One region of the Leminorella grimontii genome, then DNA from elsewhere that is predicted to be linked to it. Evidence: predicted binding sites of a transcription regulator. Region 1 holds the regulator's gene; each other region holds the start of a gene.
What was found. The regulator CRP, encoded in region 1, controls carbon source genes, mostly activating them, when cyclic AMP is high. The targets are predictions, from matches to a motif close to ATGTGANNNNNNTCACAT.

Region 1 (7,650 bases):
CAAGGACGACCCCTTTATGTCGCCGGAAGTCATTCCGGACCCAACCCGGCTCCCAAGCAATATCGAATACCAGCTTACCGAACACGGCGGCCACGTAGGCTTTGTCGGAGGCACTTGGAAAAAGCCCGAAATGTGGTTGGAAAAACGCATTCCGCAGTGGCTGTCGCCCTACCTGGAGAGCACGTCATGATTATTCCCTGGCAGTCCGTTAATCCCGATACGCTGGAAGCCATCATTGAGTCTTTCGTTCTGCGAGAAGGCACCGACTACGGCGAGCAGGAGAAGTCTTTACCGCAGAAGGTCGAGGACGTGAAGCGCCTGCTCAAAAGCGGCGAAGCGGTGCTGGTGTGGTCGCAACTGCATGAGACCGTGAATATCATGATGAAAGCGCAGTTTAAGGACAATAATGAAACGGAATATCCCCCTGAATACTGAGATAAAGGAACCTGCCGAAGAAGCCGAAAGAATTGGTTACTGGTATGGCAGTGTAAAAGACGATCTCCCCTATGCATTGGGCCAAGTGATCCAAAACGCTCACGAAGGCCCGCCATATGAGATCGTCGATCGGAAAATAATCTCCATCATCGTGACTGCCGATTGCTGGCCCGGCCAACTGTGGCGAGCGCAGGTCGTCACGCTTGGGGATATGTCCGGATTGATTGATAACCCCGGCTACTGGCGAGCAAGCGCCATCAGGCTGCTTGAACCGCTGCCGCTAGCAATGCTTTTTGGCGACTACGGCCAAGACATTGTGATATTGCTACAGCAGATCTCTGCCGTAACGGCTGAGCAGACCGAGCAATTGCAGAACAATTTATCCGCCGACGCCGACTCTGCATGGACTAAAGCTTGGGTACTCTGGGACAGCCAGCTAGCGTTTCCCCGGCAACATCAGTATGACGACAAGGACGGGATGACGCTCAGCGCAATGGGACGCGATGATGACGAAAGCTCCCCCGTAAATGGAGGATTTCATCTGATTGCCGAATTGTTGGAACTACAAGCCAAGAAGCAAGAAGGTAGTGATGCCGTTATCCAGATTATCGAAGACGGAGAAACGGAAGAGGCGCTTACGCCCAAGTGGCGCGCGGCAAGAAAAGCGTTTTTACATGCAGCGATGGCGTTCGCTATGCGCGAGCAGCTTTCCAATGACGAGTATGCTGCGCTAACCGCCGCATGGTCGAGCGTATTTAATAATGTAGATAACCACGCTTAAACGTTCTTATCCATATTCCCGCGCATCGCCGACTAGGCTATGCTCAAACGACAATAATAAACGCAAGGACCTCGGCCTATGTCAGCAGCGCACCCCATCATCGCCGTTACCGGCTCCAGCGGAGCGGGGACCACCACCACCAGTCAGGCGTTTCGGAAAATTTTCCAACAGCTCAACCTTAACGCCGCTCGCATCGACGGCGACGCCTATCACCGCTACACCCGTCCAGAAATGGACGCGGAAATCCGCAGGGCCAGAGAGCAGGGGCGCCACATCAGCTACTTCGGCCCGGAAGCGAACGACTTCGCTGCGCTGGAGAGCGGATTTGCCGAATACGGCCAAAGCGGTTCAGGCCGCACCCGTAAGTACCTGCATACCTATGACGAAGCCGTTCCCTATCGCCAGCTTCCCGGCACCTTTACGCCCTGGAGCGGGCTACCCGACGGTACGGATCTGCTGTTTTATGAAGGCCTTCACGGCGGGATCGTTACTGAAAAGCACGACGTAGCGCGCCACGTAGACCTGCTGGTCGGCGTCGTGCCTATCGTCAACCTGGAATGGATACAGAAGCTTATTCGCGACACCGTCGAGCGCGAGCATTCGCGAGAGGCGGTGCTGGATTCCGTCGTTCGCTCAATGGACGACTACATTAACTACATCACACCGCAGTTTTCCCGCACGCACATCAACTTCCAGCGCGTACCTACGGTAGACACCTCGGACCCCTTTTCGGCCAAAAGCATCCCCACCCTCGATGAAAGCTTGGTGGTTATTCACTTTCGCGGGCTCAGCGGGATAGACTTCCCCTATCTGCTGGCCATGCTGCAGGGATCGTTCATTTCGCAAACCAATACGCTGGTAATTCCGGGGGGAAAAGTCGGGCTGGCGATGGAGCTGATTATTACCCCGCTGATTCAGCAGCTTTTGCAGGGTAAGCCGCTAAAATAATAATGCCGTAAAAATAGGCGAATGGCGCTGCAATACGCCAGACGCCCCGCATTTTAGTAACGAGGAACAAGACTCTTGCCTCAAGCTGTGTTAAAAGCTTACGGTGTAGAAGTCCATAAATTAGGTTATGCTCAAGCTGATGCATACAAACGTTCTCTATTCTTTCACGCATCGGCTATAATAGCGCTCACCGAGCCTTTCTGGCGGTTTCGAGCGAGTAGGATTTTTTCGGCAGGCTTCTCGCTTTGCTGTTTTAGGTAGTGACAACAAAGAGGATAACAACAGATGGTTCTCGGCAAACCGCAAACAGACCCGACTCTTGAATGGTTTTTGTCTCATTGTCATATCCATAAATACCCATCCAAGAGCACTCTTATCCATCAAGGAGAGAAGGCGGAGACGCTTTATTACATCGTCAAAGGAGCCGTAGCCGTTCTCATTAAGGATGAAGAAGGTAAAGAAATGATTCTTTCCTACCTCAACCAAGGGGACTTCATCGGTGAGCTTGGCCTGTTTGAAGAAGGCCAGGAACGCAGCGCATGGGTAAGAGCGAAAACCGCCTGTGAAGTGGCGGAAATATCCTATAAAAAGTTTCGCCAGCTGATTCAAGTCAATCCCGATATTCTCATGCGCCTGTCGGCACAGATGGCCAGCCGCCTGCAGGTCACCTCAGAGAAAGTGGGCAGCCTTGCCTTCCTTGACGTCACGGGACGCATTGCTCAAACCCTGCTGAACCTGGCTAAACAGCCCGATGCGATGACCCACCCAGACGGAATGCAGATAAAAATAACCCGTCAGGAAATCGGCCAAATCGTCGGCTGCTCTCGCGAAACGGTCGGCCGCATCCTGAAGATGCTTGAAGATCAAAACCTGATTTCGGCGCATGGTAAAACCATCGTCGTCTACGGGACACGTTAACTACTCTACAAGGCGGGCGCTTTAGCGTGGTGCCCGCTTTATCTACTACGGAAGCGTATGTGGCGCCGCGTTATCTATCATCCTGAAGTTAACTATGCTCTGCGCCAAACGCTGGTTCTCTGCCTACCTATCCTGCTGTTCTGGCTGTTAAACGATCTGCGTACCGGCTTTATGCTTTCTTTGGTCCCGGCCTGCTGCAACATCGGCGGTCTGGATACGCCCCACAAACGATTTTTTAAACGTTTAGCCATTGGCGGCGCTCTGTTTGCCGGCAGCAGCTTTTTATTGCAGCTGTTTCTCGACCTTTCAATTCCGCTTGCCGCCTGCATGTTCATTATGGCGATACTGTTTGGCGTGACCGCGGAAATCAGCCCCCTACACGGACGTCTGATGCCCGCCGCGCTGGTCGCCGGTATCTTCACCCTAAGCCTGGTGGACACCATGCCCATTTGGTATGCGCCCGCGCTGTTCATCATCGGCACGCTCTGGTATGGGCTGTTTACCTACGTCTGGTTTCGCCTGTGGCAGGAACAGCCGATGCGGGAGTCCCTAAGCCTGCTTTACCGCCAGCTCGCGGACTATTTTGAAGCCAAATACAGCCTGCTGACTCAGCACACCGATCCGGAAACGGCGCTGCCGCCGCTGCTGAGCCGCCAGCAGCAGGTTATGGACAGCATTACGCTCATCTACCAACAGCTCTATATGATCACCGACCTGAAGCACCCGCGCCATCAGCGCCTGATGCAGGCCTTTCAGGTTGCGCTCGATTTGCAAGAGCACATCACGGTGAGCCTGCACCAGCCTGACGAAGTGCAAAGGCTGGTAGAGCAAAGCCATGCGGAAGCGGTTATCCGCCACAACGCCAGGATCATCAGCCGACAGCTTAGAACCCTTTCCGACGATATTCTCTACCATCGACGCCCCAAGCCATTTTCTATTGAGCACGAGCTGGCCGCGCTGGAAAAAATCGCCAATCAGCATCCCGACAATCCGGTCGGCGCGTTTTGTTATTACCACTTCAGCCGCATAGCCCAATTGCTCAGCCACCAGCGGCCGCTTTACAACCGCAGCCTGATGCCGTCGCAGAACCGGCTTCCGTTCTGGCGAGCGCTAAAAGGCTACTGTTCGCTGAAGTCCGCCGCGCTTCGCAACGCGGCGCGCCTGGGGGTTACGCTGGCCGCAGGCAGCGCGATTGGCATGGTCCTCAACCTGCCAAAACCGTACTGGATACTGCTGACCGTCATGCTGGTCAGCCAAAACGGCTACAACGCCACCCGCATCCGTATTCAGCACCGTGCTCTCGGTACGCTGTTCGGCATCATCGTCGGCGCATTCATCTTGCGGCTACAGTACCCTGAATACGTCATGCTGCTGTTGATGCTGGCGATTACCCTTGCCGCCTATCTGGCGGTACGAAAATACTACGGCATTGCGGTCGTTGGCTTTACCATCACCGCCGTATATACGCTGCAGATTATCGCCGGTAGCGGCATGGAGTTTCTGCTTTCCCGGCTGGTGGATACGGTGATTGGCTGCATGCTGGTATTCGCAGGAACCATCTGGCTATGGCCCCAGTGGCAAAGCGGCCAGCTGCGCAAAAACGCCCACAGCGCGCTGGAAGCCTATCAAAATCATCTAAGGCAGATGTTTGCCCAGACGGACGACGCCACCGCGCTGTCGTACGCAAGGATGAAGATGAATCAGGCCCACAACGCGCTGTTTACCGCATTGAACCAAGCTATGCAGGAGCCAGGCTTCAACTCTCGCTACCTGACGGACATGCGCCTTTGGATCACCCACAGCCAGTTTATCGTCGAGCATCTTAACGGCATGACGGTGATCGTTCGCGATCAGTACGTATTAACGCCCGAACTGGCGCAAAGCTACTTAAACTCCTGTGAAATTCTGATCCAAATCTGTCAGCAGCGGCTGGAATACGACGGCCCCAGCAGCGACACCAGCATGATGGCTATCGCCGAACCCAATGATGAAATGCCGGAAACCTCGATGGAAAGGCACATAGAACGCATTTTGTCGCACCTGAAGGCCATGCACACCATTTCGTCGCTGGCGTGGCAGCAGCGTCCCCACCACGGTATTTGGCTTAAGCGCAGGCTGCGGGATGAATAGCAAACGGCAAGCCTAACGCCCTAGGCAGCCTTTCCCGCTCTTTTACGCCATACGTCGGCTATGGCGGCGCCCTCCTACCCTCTAAATTTACTCATCACACGGCACCTTTTATCACAAATCCAAGGAGTTTTATGATGAGCACAAAAAACTACGTCATTTTAGATACAAATCCCAGAAGCAACCAAAATGATGACTTCATCCTGCTAGGTTTAAAAAACCAAGGTTTTGCCAGAGGGTGCCCCATGCTTTTTGGCGGTACCGCCGACGCTAAAAAAGATGGCCGCCCCGACGAAAAAGACTTCGCACTAAAAGTGATACGACGGGAAGTAAGAGAAGAAACGGGAAATAGAATTATTGTCAATCAAATAGGAAAGCGTATCCACTGCGCCGCAGGCGAAGATATTTCCGTTTATACCAGCCACGATTTTCATTTTGACGGGAGGGTTAATTTAGGAACCGCAGGAGAATTCGTCTGGATACGAAAAGTCAGCAAGGGAAAACTCAGCGCCTTATTTGAAGGAGAAGAAATAAAAAATTGTGAACAGTTTGGGCGCCACCTTTTCGGCATGACGCTGGATGAAAGCATCGATCCGACATATGAACAGTATCACGATGAATATCTCCCGTCCGAGTCGCTAAAGGCCCTCTATAAGTACTGCCTCGCGCTGTTTTCATAGCAATAAAGAGAACAGGCTTCCCTGTCAACCGGAAGCCTGTTCATTGATTACGGCATCATGGCTTATCCATTTTGCCGTCGACCATCTGCCTCACCGCATTTTCAAAGCGATCCATACCCTGCTTCAGGTCTTCCATTGGGATAACCAGCGAAGGCGCGAAGCGCAGCACGTTAGGCCCGGCGTTAAGTAGCATAAGGCCGTTGTCCACCGTCGCCGCCAAAAATTCTCTGGCCATGCCTTTATATTCATCCGAAAGCTCCGCGCCGATCAAAAGCCCCAGCCCGCGCACGTCGGCAAACGCGGCGTAGCGCCGGTTGATTTCCGCCAATCGGGAGACGATAAACTCATAGCGCGCCTGCACGCCCGACAGCACCTCCGGCGTGTTGATAGTGTCAAACGCCGCTTCGGCCACTGCGCAGGCGAGCGGGTTGCCGCCGTAGGTCGTGCCGTGCACGCCGGGCTCCATCACCTGCGCAACCGCGTTAGTAGTCAGCATGGCGCTGATCGGGAAGCCGCCGCCCAGCGCCTTCGCCGACGTCAGGATGTCCGGCGTCACGCCGTAGCGCATGTAGGTAAACAGCGTACCGGTTCTGCCCATGCCGGACTGCACCTCGTCAAACACCAGCAGCGCCTGATGCTTGTCGCACAGCTCGCGGACCCCGCGCAAAAAGTCCGCGTCTACGGGCGTAATGCCGCCCTCGCCCTGAACCGGCTCAAGCACCACCGCGCAGGTATGGTCGTCAATGACCGCCTTCACGGCATCCAGATCGTTAAAGGGTACGTGGACGATATCCGCCGGCTTAGGCCCAAAGCCGTCGGAATACTTGGCCTGGCCGCCGACGGAAACGGTAAACAGCGTACGCCCGTGAAACGCATTCTTGAAGGCAATAATCTTGGTCTTGTACGGGCCATGGCGCTCGATAGCGTAGCGGCGAGCCAGTTTGAAGGCTGCCTCGTTGGCCTCGGCCCCCGAGTTGGCAAAAAATACGCGATCGGCGAACGTGGCTTCGATCATCTTCTGCGCCAGCCGCAGAGCGGGCTCGTTAGTAAACAGATTGCTGGTATGCCAAATAAGCTCTCCCTGCTCTTTCAGCGCGCTAACCAGTGCAGGATGACAGTGCCCGAGCGCGGTAACCGCAATGCCGCTGGAGAAATCGATAAACTCCTGCCCCTGCTGATCCCATACCCGGCTTCCTTTTCCCTTCACGGGAACGAAAGCTGCCGGTGCATAAACGGGCAACATGACGTCATCAAACGTATTCCGATCTATTACCTTTTCACCACCCATTTTGTCTGTCCCATTCTGTTTTTAGACGAATAGTGAAACACTATCAAAAATGAATAATAAATCAATTTTTAAACATAAAAATACAGAATTATTTTTAACCAAAGGCGGCGAGAAGTAAAGGTGAAAGGATACGACAACGACGGAAAATGGTATGATGTTCGCAGAATCACTTTGCAGGAACGGTACGGATGGAACAGGCCCACGTCCTATTAATTGAACAGCTAAACGAGCGTCTGGCGGCAGCCGACAACGCACCGCTTTATCTGAAGTTCGCCCAAACGATAAAGAACGCCGTTCGTAACGGCACGCTTGAGCACGGCAACATTCTTCCCGGCGAGCGGGACCTGAGCCAGCTTACCGGCGTTTCGCGCATCACCGTCCGTAACGCGATGGAAGCGCTGGAAAAAGAGGGCGTCGTGACCCGTTCGCGCGGCTATGGCACCCAAATCAACAATATCTTTGAATACTCGCTG
Region 2 (7,650 bases), 1.3 Mb from region 1:
ATAATAAAACGTGAGATTTATTTCTGCAATAGGGTATTACATAAATAAAGCTAATTTATTTATGGGCGATAGTCAAATAATGTCATCAAGAAGGTGTAAATAACCTAGAAACACATTCTTTATGGTGTAAAAAATCTTTGTTGTTCATCGCTTTTTACCGTTCGATGGCTTTATTCGCGTTGTTATTAAAGGTTATGTAAAGGTGGAGATTATATCGATGCCCTGACGTAGGGAAACCTTGCTTTCTTGCGATTCTTAATGATTTCCGGATGGTTTATTTTTAGTGGCGACCGTTGTTTGGATCATTTTAATGAAAGCAATTGACTTGTTTCTTCGAATGAAGCGGGGAAGCGCGATAGAAAATCATATGTAGCGCATGAGAACCGCGCTATTTAAGTAGAAATATCACGCTATGGCACCGAAAATATTTTTAAATTCAATGAAAAGCGGAGCTATCAAAATCAATATAATCGCTCATATATAATAGCAATATGAAATCTGAAAATGAAAAATTTTCTTTTATTTTCATGTAACTACGTAAAAAATAAACAATAATTTTTTTGTTGTCCACTTGTCTGCTATGGCAGATTTTAAGTTCCAATTGATAAATGTGTTGGAAAGGAATAACGTACATAAAGCACCATTTAAACTATATTAATGAAAATATTAAAATTTTTATTATTATATTTCGTTTAATTTATATCGTATCAGGCTAATGAAAGCCTTTGTTTTCAGGCTCTTTGAGGTTGTTTAGGCGTGTGTAGGTTGATGTCATAGACCCCCGTAAACTCGCGTTAGGACTGCCAATGGTTTTCTGGCGCAATCATGGGGTAAGAAGGGGCTCAATCGGCTGGTGGTTTATGAGCATTGCTATAAATCACCGTTAACCGCTGCATAAAGGGAGGCGCATAGGCGGAAATACGACCATTATTTTATACCTTGCACATTGAAAGGCGTGCTGGCATTAGGCCGTATCCTACAACGTGTGGGTCTAAAAGCTCATCATCACGGTGAATACGCAATGCCATAGTGTGTTGGTGCTCAAATATGACAGCGTAGAGTACGGCCTTTGAGTCTATGCATGGGGACATCTATGAATATGAACAACCGCAGGACGCTGCTTGGCTATGAAAGATAGACGCTCATAAAAAAGCCGCCCACCAAGTGGGCGGCTTCGCCTATTTTAGCGGCTATGCGCTATTTCTTAGCTTTTTTAGCTGGGGCCTTTTCAACCTTTTTTTCCAGAACGGGCTGAATCTGTAACTCTTCTACGTAAGGGCGGCCGTAGTAGGTATCAAGCAGAATGGTTCTCAGCTCGGAAATCAGCGGGAAGCGAGGGTTGGCGCCGGTACACTGATCGTCAAACGCGTCTTCGGACAGTTTGTCGACTTTCGCCAGGAACTCTGCTTCCGGCACGCCAGCCTCACGAATAGAAGCTGGGATATCCAACTCTTTCTTGATTTCTTCTAACCAGTTCAGCAGCTTTTCAATTTTTGCCGCAGTACGATCGCCCGGCGCAGAAAGGCCTAGGTGATCGGCGACTTCGGCATATTGGCGGCGTGATTGCGGCCTGTCATACTGACTAAAGGCCGTCTGCTTGGTTGGGTTGTCGTTGGCGTTATAGCGGATAACGTTACAAATAAGCAGCGCGTTGGCCAGGCCGTGCGGCAGGTGGAACTCGGAACCGATTTTATGAGCCATTGAGTGACAAACGCCCAGGAACGCGTTGGCAAAGGCGATGCCGGCGATGGTTGCGGCATTGTGCACTCGCTCGCGAGCCACAGGGTTCTTCGCGCCTTCTTTATAGCTTTGCGGAAGGTACTCTTTCAGCAGTTTTAGCGCCTGCAGCGCCTGGCCGTCGGTATATTCGTTCGCAAGAACGGAGACATAGGCTTCCAGCGCGTGAGTAACGGCGTCAAGGCCGCCGAATGCACACAGCGACTTCGGCATGTTCATCACCAGGTTTGCGTCGACGATGGCCATATCCGGCGTTAACGCGTAGTCAGCCAGTGGATACTTCATGCCGGTAGCGTCGTCGGTTACAACCGCAAACGGCGTTACTTCTGAGCCGGTGCCAGAGGTTGTCGTAATGGCGACCATTTTGGCTTTTACACCCATTTTAGGGAACTTGTAGATACGCTTACGAATGTCCATAAAGCGCAGCGCCAGCTCTTCAAAGTGGGTTTCAGGATGCTCGTACATGACCCACATGATCTTGGCGGCGTCCATCGGGGAACCACCGCCCAGCGCGATGATGACGTCCGGCTTAAAGGAGTGCATCTGCTCTGCGCCCTTGCGGACGATGCTCAGCGTTGGATCAGCTTCAACTTCAAAGAATACTTCGGTTTCAATACCGTGCTGCTTTAAAACGTTGGTTATCTGATCGGCGTAGCCGTTGTTAAACAAGAAGCGGTCGGTCACGATAAATGCGCGCTTGGCCCCGTCGGTCGCTACTTCTTCGAGCGCAATCGGCAGTGAGCCGCGGCGGAAATAGATAGATTTGGGAAGTTTATGCCATAACATGTTTTCTGCTCGCTTAGCGACGGTCTTCTTGTTGATAAGATGCTTCGGCCCGACGTTTTCAGAAATGGAGTTACCGCCCCAGGAACCGCAGCCCAGCGTTAAAGAAGGAGCCAGCTTGAAGTTATACAGATCGCCGATGCCGCCCTGAGAGGTTGGGGTATTAATCAAAATACGGGCGGTTTTCATCTTGTCGCCGAAGTAGTTGATGCGTTCGGATTGGTTGTCCTGATCGGTATAAAGACCGGAGGTATGGCCAATGCCGCCCATAGCGACGAGCTTAACGGCTTTTTCTACGGCGTCTTCAAAATCTTTGGCGCGATACATCGCCAGCATAGGAGACAGCTTTTCGTGAGCGAAAGGCTCGGATTCATCTACGTTAGTCACTTCGCCAATCAGCACCTTAGTGCTTGCCGGTACGGTTACGCCCGCCATTTCCGCAATTTTGACCGCCGGTTGACCGACGATAGCCGCGTTAATAGCGCCGTTTTTCAGGATGATTTCCTGAACGGCCTTCAGCTCTTTGCCCTTCAACATATAGCCACCGTGCGAAGCGAAGCGCTCGCGTACGGCGTCATAGATTTTATCGACGACGATAACTGACTGTTCCGAGGCGCAGATAACGCCATTATCGAAGGTTTTCGACATCAAAATAGAGGCGACGGCGCGCTTGATGTCCGCCGTTTCGTCGATAACGACAGGGGAGTTGCCTGCACCAACGCCGATAGCCGGTTTGCCTGAGCTATAGGCGGCTTTAACCATGCCCGGCCCGCCGGTTGCCAAAATCAGGTTGATATCAGGGTGATGCATTAGCTGGTTAGAAAGCTCCACGCTGGGTTCATCGATCCAGCCGATGATGTCCTTCGGGGCGCCCGCTTCGATCGCTGCCTGAAGCACTAAATCGGCCGCTTTATTTGTGGCGTTTTTGGCGCGTGGGTGAGGAGAGAAGATGATGCCGTTGCGGGTTTTCAGGCTAATCAGCGCCTTGAAGATTGCTGTGGATGTCGGGTTCGTTGTCGGAACTATGCCGCAAATAATCCCAGTAGGTTCCGCAATAGTGATGGTGCCGAACGTATCGTCTTCTTCCAGCACGCCGCAGGTCTTTTCATCTTTATATTTGTTGTAGATATACTCGGAAGCGAAGTGGTTTTTAATCACCTTGTCTTCCACGATCCCCATGCCTGACTCCTCAACGGCCATTTTCGCCAGAGGGATGCGGGCGTTGGCGGCGGCCAGCGCGGCGGCTCTGAAAATCTTGTCTACCTGCTCCTGAGTATAGTTAGCGTATTCACGCTGCGCTTTCTTCACTCGGGCGACAAGGGCATTCAATTCAGTGCTGTTACTTACTGTCATGAGACTCTCCTAAGATTGATAAATTTTTTTAGTCAATAAACCGCGGCGTTAACAACAGGATAAGAATTACCGTATAGTGATTGACTGACTGAAAAAACCTAAGTTAACTATTTGTTATTAATAAATTAATTTTTAAAACGTCCACTAAGTTATGTACAAAATGGCTATGAAACACAGCTTACCCATTAAGAGGGGGTAATGGAGTGATCTGAATCACAAAAACAGCATGCTGACACCATTCAGCATGCCGTTTTTTGCACAATTTAACGCTTTTGAGATCGAAAAGGCGTTTATTCAGCATTCTTTAACTATAGTGGATAAAATGCAGCGTCTAGGCTGTGTTCCGTAATTGCGGGTCACAGCCTAGATCTTTATGCCTAACTCGATTACATTAGCCGCGTTTTTGTTCCCTTTCTTCTTTATACGGAGTCAGCGATGGCGCATGCCGCACTGGATTTTTCAGGATACATCAAGTTTCTCGTCGGCCTGTTTGCGCTAGTAAACCCAGTGGGAATTTTGCCGGTTTTTATCAGCATGACGAACTACCAGTCTCCGGCGGCTCGTGACAAAACTAACCTGACGGCTAATCTTTCCGTCGCCATTATTCTTTGGTGCTCTCTTTTTCTTGGCGATACGATACTGCGCCTGTTCGGCATTTCGATTGACTCTTTCCGTATCGCCGGTGGGATTTTGATTGTTACCATCGCCATGTCGATGATTAGCGGTAAACTGGGAGAGGATAAGCAGAATAAGCAAGAAAAGACCGAAACGACTGCCAGGGATAACGTAGGCGTCGTTCCACTGGCGCTGCCGCTGATGGCGGGGCCGGGTGCCATCAGTTCGACGATCGTTTGGAGCACGCGCTACAACACCTGGTTGGACTACATCGGCTTTTTTATCGCTATTGCGTTTTTTGCCTTTTGCTGTTGGCTGCTGTTTCGCGCGGCCCCTTGGCTGGTTCGACTGCTAGGGCAAACGGGCATTAACGTGGTAACACGGATAATGGGGCTGTTGCTGATGTCGCTGGGAATTGAGTTTATCGTTACCGGCATCAAGGTTTCATTCCCTGGGCTGCTTGCCTAAAGAAACGCCCCGAGATTTAAGCACGGGGCGATTTTTACTGCTTCATCTTCCTTAGCTATTCTTTCCACAGAATGTGGCAGAACTTATGGTCTTTTTCTCGGCAGATAAGCAGGCGAGCAAAGACGTCGTCCACTTCGTCCTGCTCGTTGGTGAGCCCTATGATGACTTCGGCAAAGAAGTCAGGGTTCAAATCGAAATCGACGTGTTCCTGCCATTCCGGTGACGGATCGTGCAGCTCTGCTGCGCCGCGCTCCTCAAACTGCAGGTTGAACAGCAGGACGTCAGCGGGATCGAGATTATCGGGCGCCAATTCAAGAAATATGTCGTAGGCCTGATCCAGCGTTTCGTCTTCATCAAGACGGTTGTTCAGGTCAAAGTCGTCGTTGTCCATCAATGGGGTATCCGTTCGTCAAGAATATAATCGGCTATAGTAGCGGACTAAAGAAATAATATAAACGCTCAATGATGCGCTGCCACAGAGGGCGCTTGGCCCACTCTTCCGGATTTAGCAGCGTCGAACGGGCTATATAGTCGGCCTGTACGCAGGCCAGATCTTCACCAAAGGCATTATCGTCGACCAATACGGTGACTTCAAAATTAAGCCACAGGCTGCGCATGTCCAGGTTGACGGTGCCGACCAGACTCAGTTCTTCATCGACCAGCACGCTCTTGGTATGCAAAAGCCCATCCTGGAACTGGTATATCTTGACGCCGGCTTCCAGCAGTTCAGTGAAGAACGAGCGGCTGGCCCAGCCAACCATCAGGGAGTCGTTCTTATAGGGAACGATGATGCTGACGTCGACGCCGCGCAGCGCTGCCGTGCAAATCGCATGAAGAAGGTCATCGCTGGGCACCAGATAGGGGGTTGTCATGATGAGCTGCTTTCTGGCCGCATAAACGGCGGTCAACAGCGACTGGTGGATAAGCTCTTCCGGAAATCCGGGGCCGGAGGCGATAACCTGAACGGTGTGACCATCCTCCTCTTCAAACGGCAGCAGGTTTGCGTTAGGCGGCGGCGGAAGTTGCCTGACGCCGGTTTCAATTTCCCAGTCGCAGGCGTAGATCAAACCGAGCATGGTCGCGGCGGGTCCTTCAATGCGCGCCATGAGATCAATCCACTGGCCGACGCCCGCCCCCTGTTTGAAGAAGCGAGGATCGACCATGTTCATGCTGCCGGTATAGGCGATGTTGTTGTCGATGATAGCGATTTTTCGGTGCTGACGTAGGTCCATGCGGCGTAGGAATACACGCAGCACGTTGACTTTTAGCGTCTCGACCAGCTCAATGCCGGCATCGCGCATCAGCGCAGGATAGGGGGTCCGAAAGAAGTGCATACTGCCGGCGGAGTCTAACATCAGGCGACAGCGTACGCCTCGGCGGGCCGCCGCCATCAGGGCTTCGGCCACGTTGTCTACCTGACCGCCGCTTTGCCAGATATAGAACACCATCTCAATGCTGTGTTCCGCTTTATCGATATCGCGGATCAGCGAAATCATGGTGTCGCTGCTGTTGGTCAACAGCTGGAGGCGGTTTCCCCGTACGGCGGGAACGCCGTTACGGCGCTTACATAGCTGGAAAAGCGGTTCGGATACCGGGCTTATGTGAGTAGTAAAGACGTTTTGGCAATTTTTTAAGTCCGCCAGCCAGGTTACCGTAGAGGGCCACATCTCTTTCGCCCGCTCTGCTCGCCGCTTTCCAAGATGCAGTTCGCCGAAGAGCAGATAGGCTACGATGCCGACCAGAGGGAGGATGTAAATAACCAAAAGCCAGGCCATGGCTGAAGGAACGGCGCGCCGCTTCATTAAAACTCTAAGCGTCACGCCGGCTATCAATAACCAATAGCCGATAACCAACAGCCAGCTTAGAACGGTATAAAAAGTGGTCATTGAAAGCCTGCTATCCCGTTGACGTTAAATCGCGAGAGTTCGTCTCATTCTCGCCTTATGGTTTATTCCTTGCCGGAACGTTGCATAGGCAGCGTAATTTGAGAAACCGGCGTCGCTATAAAAGGATAACACATGTTTTAACATTCTGATTATCGGCGCTATCCCTCATTTCGCCGTTTAATCGGAGCGGCACTTCAGGTCATTCTCCCGCAATATTTGATTTTAAATAGCCTAAGGGCTGCTTTGAATGCGCTACAATAGGCGCTCCCGTTGTTTTTATCAGGCTTTTTACACTATGCACAGATCCAGAACTGAAGTTGGACGCTGGCGCATGTTGCGTCAGGCTCAGCGGCGTCGACACCGCTGGTTGGAAGGGCAGTCGAGAAGAAACAGCCGCATCCATCACATCAGGTCGGAGAAGGAGCTCGGTCGTCAGCGTCGGTCATTGCTGTATGCGTTGGACTACATGGGATAAATAAGGCCCCCCGATGAAAGGGGTTTTATACTTGATAACGGAAGGAAAACGCGGCGGATTTCTCAGGGAAACTCCGCCGCAGTAGCATTAGAATACGCGCTTAAACGGTTTGATCGTTACGTTCTTATAAACGCCGGCGTCGATATAGGGATCTTTGTCCGCCCAAGCCTTCGCCGCCGACAGGCTGGGAAAATCGGCGATGATGACAGAACCGGAAAAACCGGCGGCGCCGACCTCTTCGCTATCGGCTACGGGATTTGGCCCTGCGACGATCAGACGATTCTCATCTTTAAGCTGCTGCAGGCGCGCCAGATGGGCTGGGCGGGCTGCGAG
Region 3 (7,650 bases), 880 kb from region 1:
ATGGGCGGCTTTATGGACGTGGCGGGCATGTCTAACGACAAGCTGAAGAAGGATTACAATAAAGAGTTCGGCCAGGTGCTTGGCCACTATAACGTGCCCTACGGGCCATACGCTGTTCTGCCCGCTTACGGTTCTGCGACCGTGCGCGACGAAGGCGGCGGCTATGTAGACTATGCCTATCCGGTGTTAAGCTGGCTCACCTTCTGGGGATCGGTCGGCAAGTGGACGGTAGAAGGCATTGAAAGCCGCGCTCAGCTGCTCGATCAGGATCAGATGCTGGCCAACTCGCCGGATCCATATATCTTCGTGCGTGAAGCCTACTTCCAGCGTCATGACTTCTTGGCTAACGGCGGCAAGATTGATGAGGAAAACAATCCGAACGCCGAAGCGCTTAAGGATCAGTTGGACGACATCGACTCAGAGTAACGTAAATTCAATAAAAAACCCGTCGAAAGACGGGTTTTTTGCATCATCAGCACAGAAAGCGGCTTAGAACGTATAGTTCAGGTTAACGCCATAAAGCCAAGCTTTGCCTTCAGATTCGAAGTGATACACCGGGCTGTTTGCCGAGTTGTTTTGCTTCTCGCTGATTTTGACCTTTTGGCCGTGCATGTAGGAGACGCCAACGTCGACCGATGCATCCGGCGTGAAGTTATAGGTCGTTCCCATACTTAGCCACAGGCGATCCTGATCGGGAATTGAAATAGAGCGGTTGCTAGCGGGAACCGCGCTGTCGTCAAAGGCGATGCCTGCGCGCCAGGTCCAGGTTTCGTCGTGGTAATAGGTGGTTCCCAGCGCCATGCGGTAGGCGTCCCTGAAGCCTTCATGCTTTTGGAACAGAACGTTGCCGTCGCTGTCTTTGGCCTTAAGCTCTTCGAACTCGCTCCAGCTGGTGTAGCTTAGGGTGTAGTGCATCGCCCACTTCGGCGCGACTTTGTGGTAGCCGGACAGCTCCCAAATCTCAGGCAGAGTCAGCGTCAGCTTGCCGGAACGAGAGGAGCCGTCGGTGCCCCAGGGCAGGCCGGTGATGGGCTGATAGCCGTTGAGGCGGCTGTTCAGATCGCTTTTGTACGTACCTTTAAAATCGATATCGATCTTCGAGCGGTAGCTTAGGCCGATACGGTTGTCTTTATCGATTTCATACAGCATGCCGGCGTTCCAGCCATAGCCCCATTCGTCACCGTGCAGGTAGGCGACGGTTGAGTTTGGCTGCATGGCGCCGCTGGCGCTTTCGCCCGCATAGCGTCTGATTTTCGCCTTGGCGTAAACGGCGTTAGCGCCAAGGCCGAGGCTGAAGTGTTCGTTGACGCGGTAGGCCGTGCTCAGGTTGAAGTTGCCCGTTTGCAGCTTGGTTGTGCCCGCCAGAGGGCCTGCGGCGTATTCGTCGTTAAAATGGGTTGATAACCCGTAGTTGCTGGTGGCGAAAGCGCCCAGCGCCCATTTTTCATTAATGGGGAGAACGAAGTGCAGGTTAGGAACCCATTCGTTAGGCGTGATATCGTTGGCGTGCATGTCGTTGCCCTGAGGCGACGTGCCGGTGATTTCTACCTCTGGCTGAACGTAGATGGCGCCGCCGGAAAAGGTTGCGCGATCGAACATTGTCATCGAGGCCGGGTTACGGTTGCCTGAAGAGGCGTTATCGGCAATGGCTCCTTCGCCGGAAAAGGCGCGGCCCAGGCCGGAAGCGGAGGATTCTTGCAGCTGAAAACCGGATGCGTACAAATTGCTCGAAAGGCTGGCGACGGCAATCGCCAGAATAGACTTCTTCAAATTCTTTTTTAGAAACATACAAAATCTCAACGAATCATAAGAATTATTACGAATTGTAATAATCGAAGCGCGCATTTTAGGGAGGATTAAAGGGCTGACAGATTAGACCAGTTGACTAAAAAGCGTGTTTTTAGCGGAGATTTTGATGTGGTAACCGCTGAAGTAGAGAACGCTTTTTATCAACAGGCCGATGGTCGCTTTATGTAACGCACCTGGTTGTTAACTAAAATCAATATAAATCAATAAAATAAATGACTTTCGTTTATTAAGCGAAGGGGAGGCGGTAGCCGTTAAGCGGGGATAAATGGTAAAATTCATGCATCGCGTGAGAGGAAGGCGTAGTATAAAGAAAATCATCGATTTTTGAGCCAGATCTCATAACAGCTTAGCCGTAAAGCGGAGATTGTTCCGCCTTACATAGAGGAGAAAAGAGATGTCAGATTCATTAAAGTGCAATGCTCAGGAAACTGCCGCCTGCTGCTGCGTTGACGTAGGGACAGTGATGGACAATACCGACCTGACGGCGTCCTATAAAAGCGAGTTTGCGTCCCGCGCTGAAGCGGAAAAGATGCTGAACATGTTGACGGAAAAAGCGCGCGCCACTGAGTCCGAGCCTTGCGATATTAAGAGCAGCATTGTTGACGTTAACGGCGGCGTTGAGCTTACCGCTGACTTTACGTTCTGCTGCCAGGCTGAAACGCTGATTTTCCAGCTCGGGCTGCGTTAGTTTTTCTAAGTAAGATTTTTACAAATGTGACTTACAGCAACGCCGGTTTTTCCGGCGTTACTTTTTTGCCAGGAGGGAAACCATGCGGGTGTTTATTATGCGTCACGGCGAGGCCAGCTTCCATGCAGACAGCGATCCTGCCCGTCGCCTGACCGAGCGAGGCGTTGAACAAACGGCGGACATGACGCGTCGACTGCGCGAGCAGTCAAACGGCATTGAATTTGTTCTGGTTAGCCCCTACGTTCGCGCCCAGCAGACGCTGGAGGTCGTGCGCCGCGAATTCCCGCTGCCTTCTGCCGTTTGTATTGAGACGTTTCCCGCGCTGATCCCCGGCGGCTCCCCCGCGCCGTGCGCTGACTACCTTACGGTGCTGGCACAGCAGGGCATCGGTTCCGTATTGATTGTTTCCCACCTGCCGCTGGTAAGCTATCTGGTTTCCGAGCTTAGTCAAGGGAGCGCTTCGCCGATGTTTCCAACCTCTGCGGTTGCCTGCGTTGAGCTGGATGCCCAAACTGCGAGAGGGCGGTTTGAGTGGATGATGGCGCCAGGGATATAGCCTGAGGCAATAAAAAAGAGATGCGTTAAGCATCTCTTTTTTCTCATTTCTTTTTGCCTATAGCCCCAGCCTGTGAGCGACAACTTCTTCAAGCAAAGCCACCAGCTCGGAGTCCATGTACTGATAGTCGTCGGGAATATCCAGCACGTGAATCGGCTTATGCTCCACCAGTCGGCGATAGTCCGCGACAATGCGGCTTTTGTGCTTTTGCTCCATCACGCAGATGACGTCGGCCCATTGCAACATTTCCGGCGTTAAGGGCTTTCTGGCGTTGCGGCTGGTGCCGGCGGAACGCACGGAAAGCCCCGGATGTTTACGCCAAACCTGCTCGGCCGTTGGGCTGCGCCATTGGTTACGGCTACAGATAAATAAAACATTCATACACTTCATCCTTCAAGCTGCCTCTTCGTTGGCTGCGTTCGCTCACCCTAGTCACGTACTTTTGTACGCTCCTAGGGATTCCCTCACTTGCCGCCTCGACGCACCTTGAATGATTTTGTGTATTACTTATATTCTTCCATCGCGCGGCGGGCGAGCTGTCCGCTTCGCACTCTCGGATAGTCCATCCCCAGTTGAGCCGCTCTGGCAAGCTTCTTTGAGCGGATATACATCAGCTTCCAGCGCTTTTCTTTAGGAAAGTCGCTGCGGGGTGGGTGACTGTCGCGTGAGCGATTGCGACTTTTCTGTGCGAGCCGCCAGGCCCGCGTGCGGTTATTGTCCATAATGTTCTCTCTGAATGAATTTACCGGGTTCAGCAGCCGCGGTAATACAGAGAGGCCTAAGCCGCGCGTATCATAGCGCGATTTAGAGAAAAGTACAGCCTAAGGCCTGTCGGCAAAATAGAATCCCTTAGGCGTGATGAGCGCCATGACGGCGCCCGACAGCATTCCCGGCGCAACGTAAAGCGCAAAGCGATGGAACAGGGAGCCTGGCCGATCCGTACCGATAAGCACGTCCTGAACGCCGAACACGACGGTGAAAAAGAGGAGCGCCAGCATCGCGCCCAATAGTGCGCAAAACGCCGTTCGGCGAAGCCTTGAACCGTAATGCCTAGCGGGAAGGCAGGCTGCGCCGATGCCCGTAAACAGCGCGGGAAGTACACCGAACGCATAGCTGATAAAAAACAGAATGGGGAAGAATGAAACCGTTGTGGCTTTGTCTTCGCTGCCGGGCAGCATTACGCCAAAAGCAATGTATAGGAAGCCAATGATTGGCCCTATCAGCGAAAACCAGAAGGCGTGGCACAGGGCGCGGTAGGCGAGCGTCATCGAGCTTCTCCTGTATCAGCTACGCTGTAGCCGTTTCTGGATTGCGTTTGAAAAGGTAAATGCATCAACGTCAGCAATGCGCCAGCAGAGGCAAAGGCGCCAGAGAACGCATAGAGAAAGAAGGTTAGAGGCCTATCTCCAGCTAACGTTGTCATGCCGAAAAAGAGCGGCAGAGGCAGTGATATGAGCGCACCAAACGCGATGATGACGTAATGGCGATAGGCGCGACGGCTGATGAAGCTGGCGAAAATTCCGGTTAACAGGGCAGCAGGGCCACCGAATATATAGGTGAACAGGATCGTAAGAAGCGGTTCTTCAATAAGTATTCCAATTGCGTTAAATGGCGTTTTGCCTATCGTTTCTAATATGATGATGCAGGCGACAAGCCCGAACAGCGGGCCAATGGCAGTGAACCAGAATGCATTAAGCAGTACGTGACGCGGCGTTGGCATGGTTTTTCTATTTATCCTGTGAATACCGTTGCGTTTATTTTTATAGGCTACCGCGGCTCTGTGAGCCGAAGATGAAGCTGGTGATAAATTATGTCTGTCGCTGAAGTCGGCCCTTTTTCCCACCGGGGAAAAAGGGCGCAATCAGGGCCGCCAATAAGGTCAGAAGCATGCCGATTCCACCAAGCGTCGCGCTGATGGTGAGGTCTTCGATGAATTGGCTGTATCCCGAAATACCACACTCTTCCGGATGATAGCTTGAGCTGGTAAATACAAATGTCGAACATACTAATACATAGATAAATACGATTAATCCACCCAATATGGATGTCGTGGCTAGACGGCGAAAAGGGGTATTAGCGTATTTTACTGATAAACAGGCCGAGCATATTCCTGTGATTATCGTCGGAACGCTGAGAATATAATAGAGCTTCGCAAGCTCATCGATATCAACCAGCGTTGATATTACGGCCAGTAAAGTGATGATAACGAAAATAAATAGCGTAAACCCAAAAACATGGCTCAGAGGACAGTAGCGGAAAGTCATCGTTTTTCCCTTTCTGAATAACCGGGCAGGCGAGTAATAACAAGCGAGAGCAGCGCGGCGGGGAATGCTCCCAGCTTGGCGCACATCATGATCCCTGTGAGAGGGGACCGAGAAAATCCACTTAAAACGTCCGATATGCCGAATAGCACGATAAGAAGGATAAATGCCGAACAGGCGCCAAACGTTGCTGAAAAAGCGATACGGCATACAGCAGGTTGATAACATCGTTTGGGAAGAAATGAGGTGCCAACTCCCGTAACCAAGGCGGGGATCGCGCCAAGGCAATAAATGATGGTGAACATGTCCCTTGGTGGGAGGCGACCGGCTAAAAGTAAAAGGGGAAGCGCAGTTATCAGGGGGCCTAAAAGCATAAACCAGAAGGCGTGATGCAGCATACTGCGTAGCGTTGGCATAATATTCCGTTTGTCCTGTAAGAGCGTTCCATTTTTTACACGTTAATGCGGCTTTGTGAACAGATAATGAAGTGGGCGATATATTATGTTTGTCGTTGAGGCCGGTTCTTTTTCCCTACGGGGAAATAGGGCGCAATCAGAGCTATCAATAGGGTAGAAAATAGACCGATTGCGCCAGCGGCTACGCAAAGGCCGCAGATTAATTGGCTGACATGGGAAATATCATACTCTTTTGTGTAATGGTCTGAACTTGTAAATGAAAGCATTACACGCAGTAAAAAATAAAAAAATGCGACTAATCCACCCCATGCGGAAGTAGACGCCAGGCGGCGTAAGGGAAAGCTCGAATATTTTACCGATAAACAGGCTGAGCCTATTCCCACTATTAACGCTGGCATACTGAAAGCGTAATAACTTTTTGCCAGCGACTGGAGAAATGGTTCCGTGTTCCACGGGGTAAACGGCATGAAAAGCAAAAGAGTGACGGCGGGGTTTAATAGCGTAAACCAGAAAGTATGATATAGGGAGTAACGCATATTTCCATTCTATCGTTGAAGTCGTTCCGTTTTTTTACAGGCTACCGCGGCTCTGTGAGCCGAAGATGAAGTAAGCGATAAGGTAACGCTGCTTTTACCTTATCGCCGGAAAGAAATACGATCAGCGCGCAACCCGGAACAGAACCTGACGCACAATAATCCGGGTGATGAGTGAAGAGAACAGAATTGTCAGAAAGCAGTGCAGGAGAAAGTTTTCCGGCACGTAGGTTGGGTTGAGAATGATAAGCTGAAGCAGCAAAACGGTGCAGCTTACGGCAATCATCATCAGGTTGCTTAAAATCCGTGAGCGAAACACCGCCGCAATAGTTCCTGCAGCAAAAGAAGCCGGTACGCCGAATGCATAAGTCATCAGGAAAAACTCAAACTGGCCCTGAGACAAAAATCTTGTAATAAACGCGAAGGGATCGTTGGTATTGGACGCGCTAAGAGCGGTAATAAAAATAAGGGAAACGAGCGGCATAATAAGCATAAACAACGGCACATAGCATAAAACCCGGTGCGCGGTTTTCATAAGCCTTATCCTCCTTGGTAGATGACGTTACTGCATTACTCTTCCCTTTCAATCAACACCAAAATGGCCGCATCGCCGCCGAACTCTTTCGGTGCTTGATGAAACGCCCGTACGTCGGGATGCTGCGCCAGCCACAGTGGAGTCTGTTTTTTCAATACGTGCTTGCCGTGGCCGTGCATCACGCAGGCGCAGTGGACGTGTTCCCGCCGACAGGCGGCAAGCAGCGCCCCCAGCTCCTGCTTGGCCTGCGCCTGCGTCAGGCCGTGCAGGTCGAGAAACAGTTCAGGCGTATAGTCTCCTCGCCTCAGCTTTTTCAGCTCGTAGTGGTCGACGTCGGAACGCACGTAGCGCATCGCGCCGTCTTCATTCAGCAGCGGCTGAAATTCGTCGGAAAAGTAAAACGATGCGTCGACCTGTTCCTGCATCAGGCGTTCTGGTGAAACGGCCTTTGCCTTACGCATGGGTCTATGCACCTTGGTCGTTTGTCGCAAAGGCTTCGCGCCCTGAACGGCGTCTTTAAACTGGGCGCTCTCTTCATCGGTGAGCGTAAATTTCTTTTTTGTCACAAAATAGCGCTAGCGTAAATTAAACGGAAATATCGGCGCAGGGCGCCCGAAATATAAGGGAAATTTTTCTATAAGAATAAAGGATGGAAGCTGATTTGTCGCGCGTTTCGTGGCAAACTGTTCGGCTATTTCCAGCCAGATTTCCCGTCGGAGGGGTAATTGGACAAGATTGTTATAGATGAAGCGGTTAGCGAGCTGCGTACCGTTCAGGACATGCTGCGCTGGTCGGTCAGCCGCTTTAGCGAGGCCAGCGTGTATTACGGCCACGGTGCTAACAACCCTTGGG

Region 2: adhE (bifunctional acetaldehyde-CoA/alcohol dehydrogenase) is a predicted target of CRP. The motif match lies at 4,075-4,092, and genes of this name have one in related genera.
Region 3: V8L73_RS06250 (YfcZ/YiiS family protein) is a predicted target of CRP. The motif match lies at 2,132-2,149, and genes of this name have one in related genera.

Annotation. Positions count from the first base shown of each region.
Region 1 covers NZ_CP146357.1:401,103-408,752, reverse strand. The annotation lists gene V8L73_RS02000 (hydrolase) at 1-190, shown strand, start outside; gene V8L73_RS01995 (YheU family protein) at 187-435, shown strand; gene V8L73_RS01990 (hypothetical protein) at 407-1,216, shown strand; gene V8L73_RS01985 (phosphoribulokinase) at 1,295-2,164, shown strand; gene crp (cAMP-activated global transcriptional regulator CRP) at 2,450-3,082, shown strand; gene V8L73_RS01975 (YccS/YhfK family putative transporter) at 3,140-5,212, shown strand; gene V8L73_RS01970 (hypothetical protein) at 5,344-5,889, shown strand; gene argD (bifunctional acetylornithine/succinyldiaminopimelate transaminase) at 5,945-7,177, opposite strand; gene V8L73_RS01960 (GntR family transcriptional regulator) at 7,366-7,650, shown strand, end outside.
Region 2 covers NZ_CP146357.1:1,674,805-1,682,454, forward strand. The annotation lists gene adhE (bifunctional acetaldehyde-CoA/alcohol dehydrogenase) at 1,198-3,873, opposite strand; gene V8L73_RS07970 (YchE family NAAT transporter) at 4,309-4,956, shown strand; gene V8L73_RS07975 (HI1450 family dsDNA-mimic protein) at 5,012-5,347, opposite strand; gene cls (cardiolipin synthase) at 5,382-6,842, opposite strand; gene V8L73_RS07985 (YciY family protein) at 7,138-7,317, shown strand; gene V8L73_RS07990 (YciI family protein) at 7,405-7,650, opposite strand, start outside.
Region 3 covers NZ_CP146357.1:1,282,129-1,289,778, forward strand. The annotation lists gene mlaA (phospholipid-binding lipoprotein MlaA) at 1-426, shown strand, start outside; gene fadL (long-chain fatty acid transporter FadL) at 490-1,788, opposite strand; gene V8L73_RS06250 (YfcZ/YiiS family protein) at 2,204-2,497, shown strand; gene sixA (phosphohistidine phosphatase SixA) at 2,580-3,053, shown strand; gene V8L73_RS06260 (phosphotyrosine protein phosphatase) at 3,111-3,434, opposite strand; gene V8L73_RS06265 (hypothetical protein) at 3,557-3,775, opposite strand; gene V8L73_RS06270 (hypothetical protein) at 3,875-4,321, opposite strand; gene V8L73_RS06275 (hypothetical protein) at 4,318-4,773, opposite strand; gene V8L73_RS06280 (hypothetical protein) at 4,862-5,317, opposite strand; gene V8L73_RS06285 (hypothetical protein) at 6,388-6,798, opposite strand; gene smrB (endonuclease SmrB) at 6,834-7,364, opposite strand; gene prmB (50S ribosomal protein L3 N(5)-glutamine methyltransferase) at 7,524-7,650, shown strand, end outside.